2 regions of the Idiomarina sp. 017G genome follow, and region 2 is predicted to be linked to the other one. Evidence: predicted binding sites of a transcription regulator. Region 2 holds the regulator's gene; the other holds the start of a gene.

Region 1 (7,361 bases), on a different contig from region 2:
TTAACCACTTGTGAGGACAGCTCAGGCTCGTTGGCAACCAACGCGCGAACCGCTTTTAACAAGTCTTCATCTTTGTGCAAGTCAGGTAGTTGCAGGCTACCATCAGCCCCAAACCCAACTGCACTCTCATCAAACTGTGAGGATAACAGATCAATGGTTTCGTCGCCCATCGATTCCTCATCGGAAAATGCATCGGCATCATCTTCCACACCCGATTCCGGATTCATCAGTTTCTTCAGCATTGGACGAACCACCGCCAGAATCAATACCATAATAACCAGTGCGCCCATCACCAGACGGAAAGCTCGCCAGAACCATGGCTCTTCCCACACAGGCGTCTCGCCGGCACCTAAGTCAGGCAACTGCGCGAACGGTACCGATACGACTTCGATGCTGTCACCACGGTTAATATCAAAGCCTAAACCACCTTGCAGCAAACGGCGAATATTAGCGATTTCTTCAGCGCTACGCGCTTGTGTTTCGCCTTCACCCGCTTCATTAGTTATTGCTTCATGGTTAACCGCAACAGAAACACTCAAACGCTTAATGGTACCGGTTTGGTTCCGGGTATAAGTGACTGAATTATCAAGCTCATAATTACGGGTTGCTTCACGGTGGCTGCTGCCATTAGTGCCGCCACCTGCAGTTCCTGCTCCGGCTTCTTCCGGAATGTCAGACTCTAAAGGAGGTTGATTTGTGAGTGCTCCGGGAATACCACCAATGGCGCTACCGACAGAGCGGTTTTCAACCGTCATTTCACTGCGAATAGCCGGCATATCAGGGTTAAATTGACGCTGAGTTTCTTCACGCTGAGTAAAGTCCATAGTCACGTCAACCTGTGCGGTATAGTTGTCATAGCCCAGCACGGGAATCAAAATACTGTCTATTTTTTCTAAGTAGGCCTCTTCGCGTTTTTGTTCAATTTGATACTCACGCGAACTTTTAGCCGCCAGTGCACTTTGCGAACCAGAATTAAGCAGACGTCCGGCCTGGTCAGTAACGGTTACTTGCTCAGTACTGAGTCCGGTCACCGAAGAGGCAACCATGTCAACAATAGAGGCCACTTCTTCTTCGCTTAACGAGGTGCCACCGCGCACATTCAGCATAACCGATGCTTTGGGTTGTTTTTCGCGACGGGCAAAGACATTTTCTTTAGGTACAGCAAGCAAGACTCGTGCAGCAGAAACCTTTTTCATTTCCTCAATAGCACGCGCTAACTGAACTTCACGGGAATGAATAAGACGTTCACGCTCCAGTCTTTGACTAACACCAAAGCCCGGTTCGCTCATTAGTATTTCGGAGCCGTTATTGGTCGAGTTACCGTAATCAACACCAGCACGAGTCAGCTGCAACTTAATAGCATCGTAGTTTTCTTCCGGTACTGAAACCGTGTTGCCTTCCACCTGGTATTCAATGCCGTTTGCATCCATGTAGTCGAGGGTGCTGATCAACTCCTGCGTTTCTAACTGACCTAATGGACGATAAGTTGACTCTTGAGCCCACAACATAATAAAAACAGCAATAGCAACACAGATAGCCAGCGCCAGCACGACAATAACCTGGCGCAGCATGTCAAAGTTACCCAGCATCGTCATAATGCCGGTTTTCTCACCGCCGTCTTCATTACCTGAACTGTTGTTATCAGGTAAGTCAGTATCTTGTACCATTAAATCTGTTGATTCAGCCACGACTTATATCTCCAATGATGCAGCGGTTATACCGGCATTGACATTATTTCTTTGTACGCATCAACCACTTTGTTGCGCACCTGAACCGTTGCCTCAAACGCTATACTCGCTTTCTGGCTGGCTATCATGGTTTGTTCAAGGGTGACATTCGGGTCACCGAGTTCCATGCGAGTTTTTAAATCACCTGAGGTTTGCTGCAGTTCGTTAACGTTATCCATTGCGCTTTTCAGCATATTGGAAAAATCAGCCTGAGCGGTATTGCCTTGCAGGGCGTTCACATTCGTAGGCTGATCACGCTGGGAAGCCTGCGTGGCCATCGATTGTAACTGTTGATAAAGTGCGTTTGCTTCCACTTTCATAATTAACCCCGTCAAAAATTCATCACTGACTTTATTTAAGGTTAGTCATGCAAACAGAATGCCAACTTTTGGTCGCATCGGTAAGATACAAAGAAAAGCCCTGATAAACAGGGCTAATGGTAATGGAGGAGGTATTTCAAGACCGTATTATGAGCCGGTCAGAGTCAGCCCCTGCTCTCGTATTTTCGCCAGCTTGTAGCGCAAAGTCCGTGGACTAATACCAAGCTCATCGGCGACAGGTTGGCGTTTTCCCTGATGACGTTGCAACGCATCTTTGATAATTTGGTATTCCTGATGGAAAAGCGACTCATCGAGGTTTTCCGACTTATCTTCAGGCGTCTCTATTTGTTCAGGAAACACGCTAGCGGTTTCCACCGCGTCGTTCAGTTCCAACATAAGATCCTGTGGCTGAATTTCTCCATCGCGATGTAATACCAGAGCTCTTTGCACTACATTTTCCAGCTCCCGAACGTTGCCCGGCCAGGAATAGCGCATTAACTGTTGAACTGCTGCAGCGGAAAAATTCACAGGCGTTTTAATACCAGAGCGCTGTTTATGTCGCTGCAGTAAATTTTCTGCCAGGGGAACGATATCCGCGGGTCGCTCTCGTAGAGACTTCCAATGCAGGGGAAACACGTTTAGTCGATACATTAAGTCTTCACGTAATAGCCCTTCGCGCACCGCCTGTTGTAAGTCTCGGTTAGAGGTAGCTATTAACCGGACATCCAACTGTATGGTTTTACGCGAGCCCAGACGCTCCACCTGCCGCTCCTGAATAACCCGTAATAATTTAGCCTGCAAGTGCATAGCCATTTCAGTCACTTCGTCCAGCAGCAGAGTACCGCCCTGAGCCAGTTCAAATTTACCGGGAGAAGACTGATTAGCGCCCGTAAAGGCACCTTTCTCATAACCAAATAACATGGATTCCAGCATGTTTTCAGGTATCGCTGCGCAGTTAATGGCAATAAAGGGCCCGTCTGAGCGATCCGAATGCTGGTGAATATAACGCGCCAGCACTTCTTTACCGGTACCGCTAGGCCCAGTGACCATTACGCTTGCTTCACTACCCGCAACTTTTCGTGCCATAGCCAGCACTGCCTGGCTGGAGCCTTCTTCTGCGACAGGCTCAATATCGTTAATTGCACCGTCGGGCAAATAACGCTGCACCAGTGTTTGTAGCTTTTCAATTGAAAACGGCTTAGTCAGATAATCGACAGCGCCTTCACGCATAGCAACGACTGCGTCATCCACCTTTGCAAAGGCCGTCATCATAATAACCGGAATGTCGTATTGCTGATTATTCATGCTACGCAATAACTGTAAGCCATCAATTCCCGGCATTTGCACATCGCTGATAACCAGCGCCACTGACTCTTTTTTTAGAATAAGTAAGGCTTCTTCGCCGTTAGCGGCTTCCAGGCACTGACAATCAGCCAGTTCCAGCGTATCGATAATCGCTTCACGCAGCGATACGTCATCTTCAACAACCAATACTTGTCGCTCAGCCATAACGTACCTCTTTCATTATATTTTCTGACCACTCATATACCGGCAGCACTAAGGTAAAACGACTGCCTTTATTTGGCTGGCTTTCCCAGTCAATTAAACCGTTGTGTGCTTTTATCACCGTTTGGACAACCGCCAGACCTAAACCAGTACCGTTCGATTTTTCAGTGAAAAATGGAGTGAATACACTGTCTTGTTTTTCAGCCGGAATGCCGCAACCAGAGTCAATAACAGAAACTTTCCAGTTACCATCATCAACATCGGTTTTTAATAGCACTTCCTGTCCGGGCCGGCTGGCATCAACAGCGTTGTTAACCAGATTCTGCATTGCCCCGATCAGAGCGGTTTGATTAGCTCGTAACACCACACCAAAGTCAGGATCAATACAATTGATTTTCACCTGATGCTGCTCAGCGTAACTTTCTGTGTTCATCAGCACTTGCTGGATCAGGCTATTGGTACTGAGCTCTTCTAGCATGGGTTGCTCACCGCTTTTGGCAAACAACAACATGTCGTTGACCTGTTGTTCCAGCGAATGCAAACGGGAAAGTAACTTATCGGAAAAACGCTGTTGTTTGACCGCAGAAATACTGCCCTGCTTTAGGTTTTGCGCATAAAGAATTGCGGCAGACAGAGGCGTTCTTATCTGATGTGCCAGCGAAGCCACCATTTTTCCCATGGAAGACAAACGCTGCAAATGACCGATGCGGTTTTGCAGACGCCGCGTCTCGGTCAGGTCTGTCAGCACAATAAGCTGCCCTGGCTTTTCATTCACAACTGAGGTGTCTAAACGAACCCGTCTGCCGTTACGCAAAGACACTTCGTGCCAGTCATCCGCTTTGGGAGCAAAAAGTTCACTCACCAGTTCACGCCATAAAAACTTTTTCAGAGGGTGTCCTAAAAGGCTCGTGGCATTGTCATTGCAATAATCCACGACCCCATGACTGTCCAGTAAAATAACAGCGTTGGGCATGGCATCAATAATTTGATGGTAGGTGGCCATACTGACATCTCCAATTAACAACTATGGAGAAGCTAATGCAAAATAGATGCCAGTATAATTCTCTTTATTTTCAGTTAATTACGTAGCTTTTGGATTGTCAAAAGACTGACGCTTTGAATTTAATCTTTCTGAATTCCGTACTTTTTCATTTTCTCAACTAAGGTTGTACGGCGCATACTGAGTAAATCGGCCGCTTTAGCAACTACCCAGTCAGATTTATCCAACGCCTGCGCTATCATTCCCGTTTCAATTTCAGTTAGCATATCTTTCAAATTGACCCCGTCATCGGGCAACTCAGAATCAGCAGCACTATGTGTGTCGTCATCAAGTTCTTCATCTGACTCACTGAAAATGGCACTCAGCGCTTCGCGCTCCAGCATTTCTTCGGGGTAATCTGGAGTTGGTGCGTCATGTTCAATATGCTGATATTTTGGAGGTAAATCAGGCACGTCAACCAGACTATCGGGGTGCATTATAGTCAGGCGTTCTATCAGGTTAGTCAATTCCCTTACGTTACCCGGCCAACGGTGATAGGACAACGACTCCAGAGCACGCTCAGTAAAACGCACCCCTACGCCCCGCTCCTTTTTAAAACGCTGGGTCAGTTCTTGCAGCAGTAAAGGTACGTCTTCCTGACGCTCGCGCAGAGCCGGAACCTCAATAGGAAAAACATTTAAGCGGTAATACAAATCTTCACGGAATTTACCGTCAATAATCATTTGTTCCAGTTCGCGGTGAGTCGCCGCAACCACTCGTACATCGGCAATAATACTTTTACTGCCACCCACACGTTCGAAGGTCCGCTCTTGCAAAACTCGTAGCAGCTTTACCTGCATGGGCAATGGCATATCGCCAATTTCATCCAGAAACAAGGTGCCACCCTGAGCCAGTTCAAAACGACCTTTGCGCGCACCTATGGCACCGGTAAAAGCCCCTTTTTCATGCCCGAACAATTCACTTTCTAATAAGTCACCCGGAATTGCACCGCAATTCACCGGCACGAAAGGCCCGTTACTACGTCCGGACAAATCATGAACACCGCGAGCCACAACTTCTTTACCTGTTCCTGACTCTCCCAGAATCAGAACATTCGCTTCTGTTACCGCTACCTGTTCAATCAACTGACGTACATGTTTCATTGTACGCCCGTTACCAACTAAGGTTTGCTCCAGCTTACCTCCGCCCGGGTGTCGCTTTCTTGCCGCTTTAGCAGGCATTTGCTGGTGATAAGCCTGACAGTAATGCAACATATTCGATAAGCTGGCGTAATCAAAAGACTTTTCCAGAGGGCCAATAACATTCGCTTTCTGTAACGCATTGTGCTGATCATCTGTGGCACAGATAAAAGGTAGATGCGGCGCATCGCCGGCTAATTGATGCAAGTTCTCAATGCCATTACCAGCAATCACACAGAGAGCATCAGCAGCACGAAGCTTTAGAGTGTCTGAAGGAGATATGACTTCAACGGTTTCGCCAATAAAGGTCAATACCGTTTCAAAATGCTGACGACGCTCTGGTTGCTGTTCAACCAGGTAGACTGTTCTTGTTTTTGTCATAGACGAGTTTACCGCAACGTCCTATTCCACACTTCCTAACACAAACGTTTCACCCGCACTGGACAGGTACCACTGCTCTTGTCCATCGGCAATCCTTGACTCTGCGTGTGAAACCCACTGATAGAATACATTGCGATGTACTCTCGCTGTTAATCCTCGTTGCATCACAATATAAGGAACACCCTTTTTCATTGTGAGCGGATGTTCAGAACTTAATACCAGAGTATCACCGATATTGGTTGTTAGCAGTAATAATTGCTGACCATTTTCTTCTAATTGACGCCAGTCGACAACAACAAAGGGCGTATCTTCAACCGTAATCTTAACTTTTTCGGCAGGTGTTATTAAAAAATACTCACCGCCTTCAACCACTAAAACGGACGCAAATAGTTTTACCAATGCAGAGCGCTTTATCTGGCTTCCCTGATAAAACCAGTCGCCATTTGAGGCAATATGAATAGGGATCTCACCACAATACGGCGGATCCCACAACTCGGTTGGTGCATGTTGGTGTTTTTCTAGTTCAGCAATTAATCGGTTAAGTGACATAAATCGAAACTTAGTCGACCAGCTTTTTCTGTCTCAGTAGATACCAAAGCGTCGCTTCAGTACGATTCGATACTTTAATGGCTTTGAATATTGCCGACAAATGCACACGAATAGTGCCTTCAGTAATCCCCAGAATGTTTGCAATCTCTTTATTTGAAAGCCCCTGAGCCAGCAACTGCATTATTTCCAGCTGACGCGGCGACAAAAAGCTCTCTGCTCCACTGGACTTGTCTCTTGGTTCATTCAAATGAGGGTCATCAGGAATGTGACGGTCACCATTAAGTAAAGCCCGAATAGCCAGTTTAGCCTGCTCAGCTGAACTGTCTTTTGGCAAGTAGCTGCGAACTCCCGCAGACAGTACCTGACGAACTTCAGAAATCGACCGCGGGCGCGTAAACAAAACAATGTGCGTGCGTGGAGCCACTTTTTTCAGGCGTTGCAACGCAGGTCGAATTTCGGCGTCCGGTAAATCCATTTCCAAAAAAATCAAATCATAATCATCGGCCGATAAATAACTCTCAGCAACTTCAAACGACTCAGCTTCATATATCGAAGGCTGATTCGCGTAGTTTGTGAGAATTTGTATAAGACCAGCGCGCATAAAAAACTGCGGGTCAATAATTAGAACTTTCATCTTGAGATCCAAAATAACGCTTATTCAATTAACTTTTAGCATACCGAAAATATAACAGACAGCAAG
Region 2 (7,361 bases):
GAAATACTTGCTTTAGAGCCGGATACTCACATCGAGCAAGTGTTAACCGAGTACCTGATTGTTGATTTAAAAAATGAGTCAATGAGCACAGAACATCCTGTAAGCATTCACGGACCACGACTATTAATTCGGGGTAACGGTATGACTGCGGATCTGAAAGCTGAACGAATGGAGCTAAAAAGACATGTTAAAACGATTTTCCAGCCTGCTGAGTAAACTGATCCTGGTTGCCTTAATACCCTCAGCGGTTATGGCTCAGGGCAAGTCTGACTTTAGTAAACCCATGGAAGTTGAGTCGAGTAAGGAAGAGCTTGATATTAAAAATAACCGCCTGGTTTTAACGGACAACGTTATTATTCGTCAGGGCACCTTATTAATCCGCGCCGATCGACTAGAAGCATCCGCCAGCGAAAGCGCCGAGCAAGCAGATATTTTTATTGCAGAAGGCACTCCTGCTACTTACAGCCAGACGCTGGACGACGGCAATGAAATTAACGCTGAAGCAAAAAAAATCACCTATTTTCAGTCGGAACAGCGACTGGAGCTTAGTGGCGACGCTCGCATCTCTCAAGGTAGCAGTAGCTCAAGCGGCAGTTTGATTACTTATGATTTGAATAAACAAACGGTAACGGCAAGCAGTTCAGGTGAAGAAGACAGCCGTGTTATCACTATTTTTACACCTAAACCAAAAACCGATACCGACGAAAAAAATAACGAGAACCCTTAATATGGCAACTTTACGAGTCAAACATTTAGCCAAAAGCTACAAAAGCCGACAAGTCGTTAAAGACGTTAGCTTGGAAGTAAGTCAGGGGCAGGTTATTGGTTTACTGGGCCCCAACGGTGCAGGTAAAACCACAACCTTCTATATGATAGTCGGTTTGGTTAATAGCGATAAAGGTCAAATTCTGCTGGATGACAATGACCTTACCTTACTGCCAATGCATGAACGGGCACGCCGGGGTATTGGGTATTTGCCACAAGAGGCGTCCATTTTTCGCAAATTGACCGTGCGCGATAATCTGATGGCTATTCTGGAAACTCGTAAAGAACTGTCAACCAACGAGCGTGAAGAACAGCTTGATGCTTTGCTCGAAGAGTTTCATATAGGCCACATAGCAAACAGTCAGGGCATGAGTCTGTCCGGCGGTGAACGTCGTCGGGTTGAAATTGCCCGAGCCTTAGCCGCAGAACCTACGTTTATTTTGCTGGACGAGCCTTTTGCCGGAGTTGACCCTATTTCGGTTATTGATATTAAAAAGATTGTTGAACATTTAAAGCAACGTGGTATTGGTGTACTTATTACTGATCACAACGTTCGCGAGACATTGTCTGTTTGTGAACACGCTTATATTGTCAGTCATGGTGAGCTTATTGCCAGTGGGGATGCAGAAAGTATATTATCGAATCAACAGGTTAGAGACGTTTACCTCGGTGAGCAGTTCACCCTATAACGTGATACCGGGACAGTCATTATGAAGCAAAGTCTGCAGCTAAAAATTGGTCAGCACCTGACCATGACGCCACAACTCCAACAGGCTATCCGCCTGCTGCAGCTTTCCTCGCTCGATCTTCAGTCAGAAATTCAGGATGCATTAGACAGCAACCCGCTGCTGGAGGTTGAAGGTGAAACGAGTAACGACGCGGACCAACCCGAAACTCGCAATATTGAAGAAAGAGACGACAGCCAACGGGAAACATCCGACGTTATAAAAACCCAGGAAATGCCTGACGAACTGCCGGTCGACAGCAGTTGGGACGACACCTACTCCAGTCATACCCCGGCCAACGGTGCAGCCTCTTCAGGTAAATCCTTTGACGGCGATTTTGAAGTCTATCAAGGCTCTACCAGCGAGTCTTTGCAGGATCACCTGCTTTGGCAAATGCAACTTTCTCATTTTTCGGAAGAAGACACCGCCATAGCTGAAGCCATTATTGAAGCCATAGACGACAATGGCTATCTAATGGTTGATGTTAATGAAATTATCGAAGCTGTGCGCCTACCCGAAGTTGAGGCAGAAGAAGTCTGCATGGTGCTTAAGCGTATTCAGCATTTCGACCCAATAGGTGTCGGCGCACGCAGCGTCAGTGAATGCCTTGCCATTCAATTACGTCAACTAAGCGACGACACTGAATACAAGCAGGTTGCTCTATGCTTAGTGACTGAACATATGGACTTACTTGGCAGTCGCGATTTTCGCACCATTCAGCGTAAACTGAAGCTATCGGAAGACGATTTACGTCAGACTATGCGATTAATTCAACAGTTGCACCCGCACCCGGGGGAGCAAGTTGCGCAGCAACCCGTTGAATATGTTATTCCCGATGTGGCCGTTACTAAAAAAAATGGTCGTTGGATGGTCGAATTAAACCCGGATAGCGTACCTAAACTAAAAGTGAACGAAGAATACGCGGCCTTGAGTAAAGCAACAAAGTCAGTAGCCGACAGCCAGTACATAAAAAACCATACGCAAGAAGCGCGCTGGTTCATAAAAAGCCTGGAGAGCAGAAACGATACGCTGCTGAAAGTGGCCAATTGCATAGTACAACGCCAACAGGGCTTTTTTGAGCATGGTGAAGAAGCTATGAAGCCAATGGTTCTGAACGATGTTGCAGAAGCCGTGGATATGCATGAAAGTACGATTTCACGCGTAACGACACAAAAATACTTACACTGCCCAAGTGGCGTATTTGAGTTGAAATATTTTTTCTCAAGTCATGTCAGTACAGAGGGCGGTGGCGAGTGTTCAAGCACGGCAATACGTGCTTTAATTAAGAAGATGGTCGCTGCTGAAAATCGCAGTAAACCGTTAAGTGACAGTAAGATTGCTGAACTGATAGCCGAACAAGGTATCCAAGTAGCAAGAAGGACAATTGCGAAGTATCGGGAATCGTTAAACATTCCATCATCGAGCCAACGCAAAAGTCTTTTGTAACTTTGTTAACTGCAGAAGGAAGACGTTATGCAAATTAATTTGACCGGTCATCACATCGATATTACCGAAGCTCTGCGTGACTACGTGGACACAAAATTTGCCAAGCTGGAAAGACATTTTGACCATATAACTAATGTTCACGTCATCCTAAATGTTGAAAAAACGATTCAAAAAGCGGAAGCTACGCTGCACGTGAATGGCGGTGAGCTTTTCGCCGACGCAAAACACGAAGATATGTACGCGGCCATCGACGGTTTAATTAATAAACTGGACCGTCAGGTGATTAAACACAAAGAGAAAATGAAACAACATTAATCCATGCAACTGAGTGAATTGTTAAGCCCCGACTGCACCAAGTGTGCAGTCGAGGGCGCAAGTAAAAAGCGACTACTTGAAACCATTAGTCAAATCGTAGCCCCTAAGCTGTCTGGCATTACCCGTCATGACATTTTTGAGAGCCTGTTAAACCGTGAGCGTTTAGGCAGTACGGGAATTGGCTTAGGTATCGCAATTCCTCATGGCCGCTTACCTAATGCGAATCATCCGGTAGCGGTATTACTGACCTTAGACGAACCTATCGAATTCGATTCTATTGACAACCAGCCTGTCGATATTATCTTCGCGCTTCTGGTGCCGGAGTCAGAGCACGAGAACCATCTACAAACATTGGCCACAGTGGCCAGAAGAATGAACGACAAAGACTGTACTCGCGCACTGCGCCACGCAGATTCTGATAAAGCGTTATATCAATTATTTGTGGGCGAAGGTGAGCAGTCGCCATGCAACTGATCATTGTTAGTGGTCGCTCCGGCTCAGGTAAGACAATTGCTCTGCGCGTACTGGAGGACTTAGGCTTTTATTGCGTTGATAATTTACCCATAAGCCTGCTACCAACTCTGGTGCATGCAGTCATAGAGCAGTATCAAAAAATAGCCATTAGCATTGATGTTCGCAACTTACCGGAGCACTCCGAAGAGCTACTGGACTCTCTGAGCTTTTTGCCAAAAGGCGTTGAACCGGAAATTCTGTTTATTGACTCTGACGACAACACCTTACTAAAGCGTTTTGGCGAGACTCGTCGCCTGCATCCGTTATCGCAAAAAGAACTGCCTCTGCTAGAAGCGCTTCAGGCCGAACATAAAATGCTTGAACCCATTATGGAACGCGCAACCTGGCGCCTGGACAGCAGTGATTTATCGCTGCACCAATTAAGCGAACAGGTCACTGAGCGGGTGCTGGGACGAGCGGATAAAAAGCTGATTATTGTGTTTCAGTCTTTTGGCTTTAAATATGGTTTACCCAAAGACGCTGACTTTGTCTTTGATGCGCGCATTTTACCTAATCCGCACTGGCAACCCGAGCTTAAGCTGCTTACCGGTCTGGATACCGACGTGCAGATTTTCTTTCGTCAGGAACCTTTGGTGACTAAATTTATTTATCAGCTAGAAAACTTTCTTGATACCTGGTTGCCACACTTCCAGCGCAGCAATCGAAGCTACCTGACCATAGCTACCGGTTGTACCGGTGGTCAGCACCGCTCGGTTTATATTTCTCAGCAGTTAGCCGAGCGTTTTGAACAGAAAGCTGTAAAAGTTCAGGTAAGACACCGGGAACTGAAAACCCATGGATAAAGTTTGCAGAAAGCTAATTATTCGCAATAAACTAGGCTTGCACGCACGTGCGGCAACAAAGTTAGCGCAATTAACGCAGGAATTTGAGTCAGACATTACTGTCACTCAGGGTGAGCAATGCGTTAACGCTGCCAGCGTTATGTGCCTGATGCTACTGGCCAGTCAACAGGGAAAAACTGTTGAAGTCTGTGCCGAAGGAAAAGACGCACAAGCAGCACTGGATGCCGTTAGTGCTTTGTTTGAAGATCGCTTCGAGGAAGACGAGTAAGCATGATTGCAGAGCTTTCCGACAAAGAATATGCCATGCAGCGCATTCAGGAGGTTAACTCCGCGCTATCCGATGGCATGTTCGTTGCTGCACGCCGTATGCTGCATAATATGCCGGCATGCGACGTGGCGTTGCTGTTGGAATCCTCACCCCCCAAAAGCCGTTCCATTGTTTGGAAACTGGTTGACGTAGATGAACACGGCGAGATTCTTGAAGAACTGAACGAAGAGGTTCAGAAAGACATTATTCGTCAAATGGCGCCGGAGAATCTTGCGGCGGCCACCGAAGGCATGGACACCGATGACCTTGCCTACGTTTTGCGGGGCTTACCTGAGCCAGTCTATCAGCAAGTTCTGAAGTCCATGGACGAAAGCGACCGGGAACGTGCGGAAACCGCGCTCTCATATGCCGAAGACAGCGCCGGTGGTATCATGAACACCGATACCATCACCTTGCGCTCGGACGTCACTATTGATGTTGTGTTGCGTTATTTACGCCTTAAAGGTGAGCTGCCCGAAGCCACCGATAAACTCTACGTCGTGGATCGCCATGAAAAACTCATTGGCGAAATTACTTTAACCCAGTTGTTAACTATTGATCCCAGCCGTCGCATTGACGAAATTATGTCGGCCGACATTACCACCATCCCCGTGACTATGGATGAAACGGAAGTCGCAAAACTGTTCGAGCGTCATGACTGGGTATCTGCGCCGGTCGTCGACAATGAGCAGCAGCTGGTAGGTCGTATTACCATCGATGACGTGGTCGATATTATCCGCGAAGAAGCCCAACACTCCATGTTGAGTATGGCGGGTCTGGAAGATGACGAAGATACCTTCGCTCCGGTATTAAAAAGTACCCGCCGCCGTACCGTATGGTTGGCGGTAAACCTGGTTACTGCCTTACTGGCCGCCATGGTCAGCTCATTATTTGAAGACATACTGGCACAAATGGCTGTACTGGCTATTTTAAACACCATTGTACCCAGTATGGGCGGCATAGCCGGTAGCCAGACATTAACTCTGGTCATACGAGGTATGGCTCTGGGACACATAGGCACCAGTAACTCCCGATGGCTTATCGGTAAAGAGCTGGCTATTGGTTTCTTAAACGGCATTATCTGGTCGGTACTGATTGCGGCAGTCGTCGCACTGTGGAAGCAAGACTGGCTGGTTGGCGGTATTATTGCCTTTGCCATGATGATGAACCTAGTCGCAGCCGCTTTAGCCGGTGCGACCATTCCGCTGGTTCTTAAGCGCTTTAATATTGACCCCGCGCTGGCTGGCGGGGTCATTCTGACGACTGTCACTGACGTGGTCGGTATCTTTGCCTTCCTTGGCTCAGCAACCTTGTTACTGTCTTAGAGACCTGGCTTTTTAATTGCCGGCAATACTCATTTGCTCTAATAACACTGAGCCGGTATGCAGCGCATGGCGTTCGTCGGTGTCATTCCCTATGGCAACAATGTTCGCCAGCATGTCTTTTAAGTTACCGGCAATGGTCACTTCTTCTACCGGATACTGAATTTCACCGTTCTCAACCCAGAAGCCGGCAGCGCCACGTGAGTAATCACCGTTGACCATATTTACGCCCTGCCCCATCAATTCGGTTACCAGCAAGCCCGTACCCATTTTTTTGCATAACTGCGCTAACGAGTTGTCCTGCTGTGTCACTCGCCAGTTGTGGATACCACCTGCGTGACCCGTAGGCTGCATATCCAGTTTGCGTGCAGCATAGCTGGTTAACAGATAGGTTTGCAGCACCCCGTCGGTAATAATTTCCCTATCCTTTGTCGCCAAACCTTCTGCATCGAACGGCGAGCTCGCCAGGCCACCGATAATATGTGGTTTTTCCTGAATGCTCAGCCATTCTGGCAGCACCGGCTTGCCTAAATGGTCGAGCAGAAAACTGGATTTGCGGTACAAATTGCCACCGCTTATAGCACTGACCATATGACCAAACAAACTCCCTGCCACATCAGCCCGGAAAATAACCGGTACTTTAGCTGTTGGTACTTTGCGTGCACCCAAGCGCGACAAGGTTTCTGCGGCGGCCTCTTCGGCAACACTCTCGGCAGATTTTAATTCGTGCATTTTGCGGGCAACAGAATAACTCATGTCGCGCTGCATTTTGTCGCCCTCTTTGGCTATCAGAACGCAACTAAGGTTATGTCGCGACTGTAAGTAACCGCCAATAAAACCGTGACTATTCCCATAAACACGAAAACCCGTGTGGCTGCCGTAATGCGCGCCGTCTGAGTTAACAATGCGCTCATCCAGGTTCAGGGCGTGTTTCTCACAAGCCAGTGCCTGCTTTATGGCATACTCTGCGCTCTGGTCACCGGGATGACACAAGTCTAAATCCGGTACATCGGTCGCCATTAATTCGGCCGGAGCCAAACCATTGTATGGATCCGGAGAGGTAAAACGGGCAATATCACAAGCCTTGTCGACGGCAGCGCTAATGGCCTGTTCCGACAGGTCTGTAGTCGATGCCGAACCTTTCTGGTTGCCTCTATACACGCTA

What was found. Region 2 encodes sigma-54, which starts transcription at its own class of promoters, with help from an activator protein. Its sites were predicted from a motif close to GTTGGCACGNNNNTNGNNT; they were not measured.
Region 1: a site for sigma-54 is predicted at 2,095-2,113, ahead of fliE (flagellar hook-basal body complex protein FliE). Genes of this name have one in related genera too.

Annotation. Positions count from the first base shown of each region.
Region 1 is NZ_SNWT01000011.1:54,201-61,561, reverse strand. Features, by position in the region: gene fliF (flagellar basal-body MS-ring/collar protein FliF) at 1-1,667, opposite strand, end outside; gene fliE (flagellar hook-basal body complex protein FliE) at 1,715-2,047, opposite strand; gene DEU30_RS12470 (sigma-54 dependent transcriptional regulator) at 2,195-3,556, opposite strand; gene DEU30_RS12465 (ATP-binding protein) at 3,549-4,556, opposite strand; gene DEU30_RS12460 (sigma-54 dependent transcriptional regulator) at 4,676-6,112, opposite strand; gene DEU30_RS12455 (DUF1285 domain-containing protein) at 6,134-6,661, opposite strand; gene DEU30_RS12450 (response regulator transcription factor) at 6,672-7,295, opposite strand.
Region 2 is NZ_SNWT01000006.1:91,915-99,275, reverse strand. Features, by position in the region: gene lptC (LPS export ABC transporter periplasmic protein LptC) at 1-216, shown strand, start outside; gene lptA (lipopolysaccharide transport periplasmic protein LptA) at 185-727, shown strand; gene lptB (LPS export ABC transporter ATP-binding protein) at 729-1,454, shown strand; gene DEU30_RS09220 (RNA polymerase factor sigma-54) at 1,476-2,936, shown strand; gene hpf (ribosome hibernation promoting factor) at 2,964-3,251, shown strand; gene ptsN (PTS IIA-like nitrogen regulatory protein PtsN) at 3,255-3,725, shown strand; gene rapZ (RNase adapter RapZ) at 3,716-4,567, shown strand; gene DEU30_RS09200 (HPr family phosphocarrier protein) at 4,560-4,835, shown strand; gene mgtE (magnesium transporter) at 4,838-6,199, shown strand; gene pmbA (metalloprotease PmbA) at 6,212-7,361, opposite strand, start outside.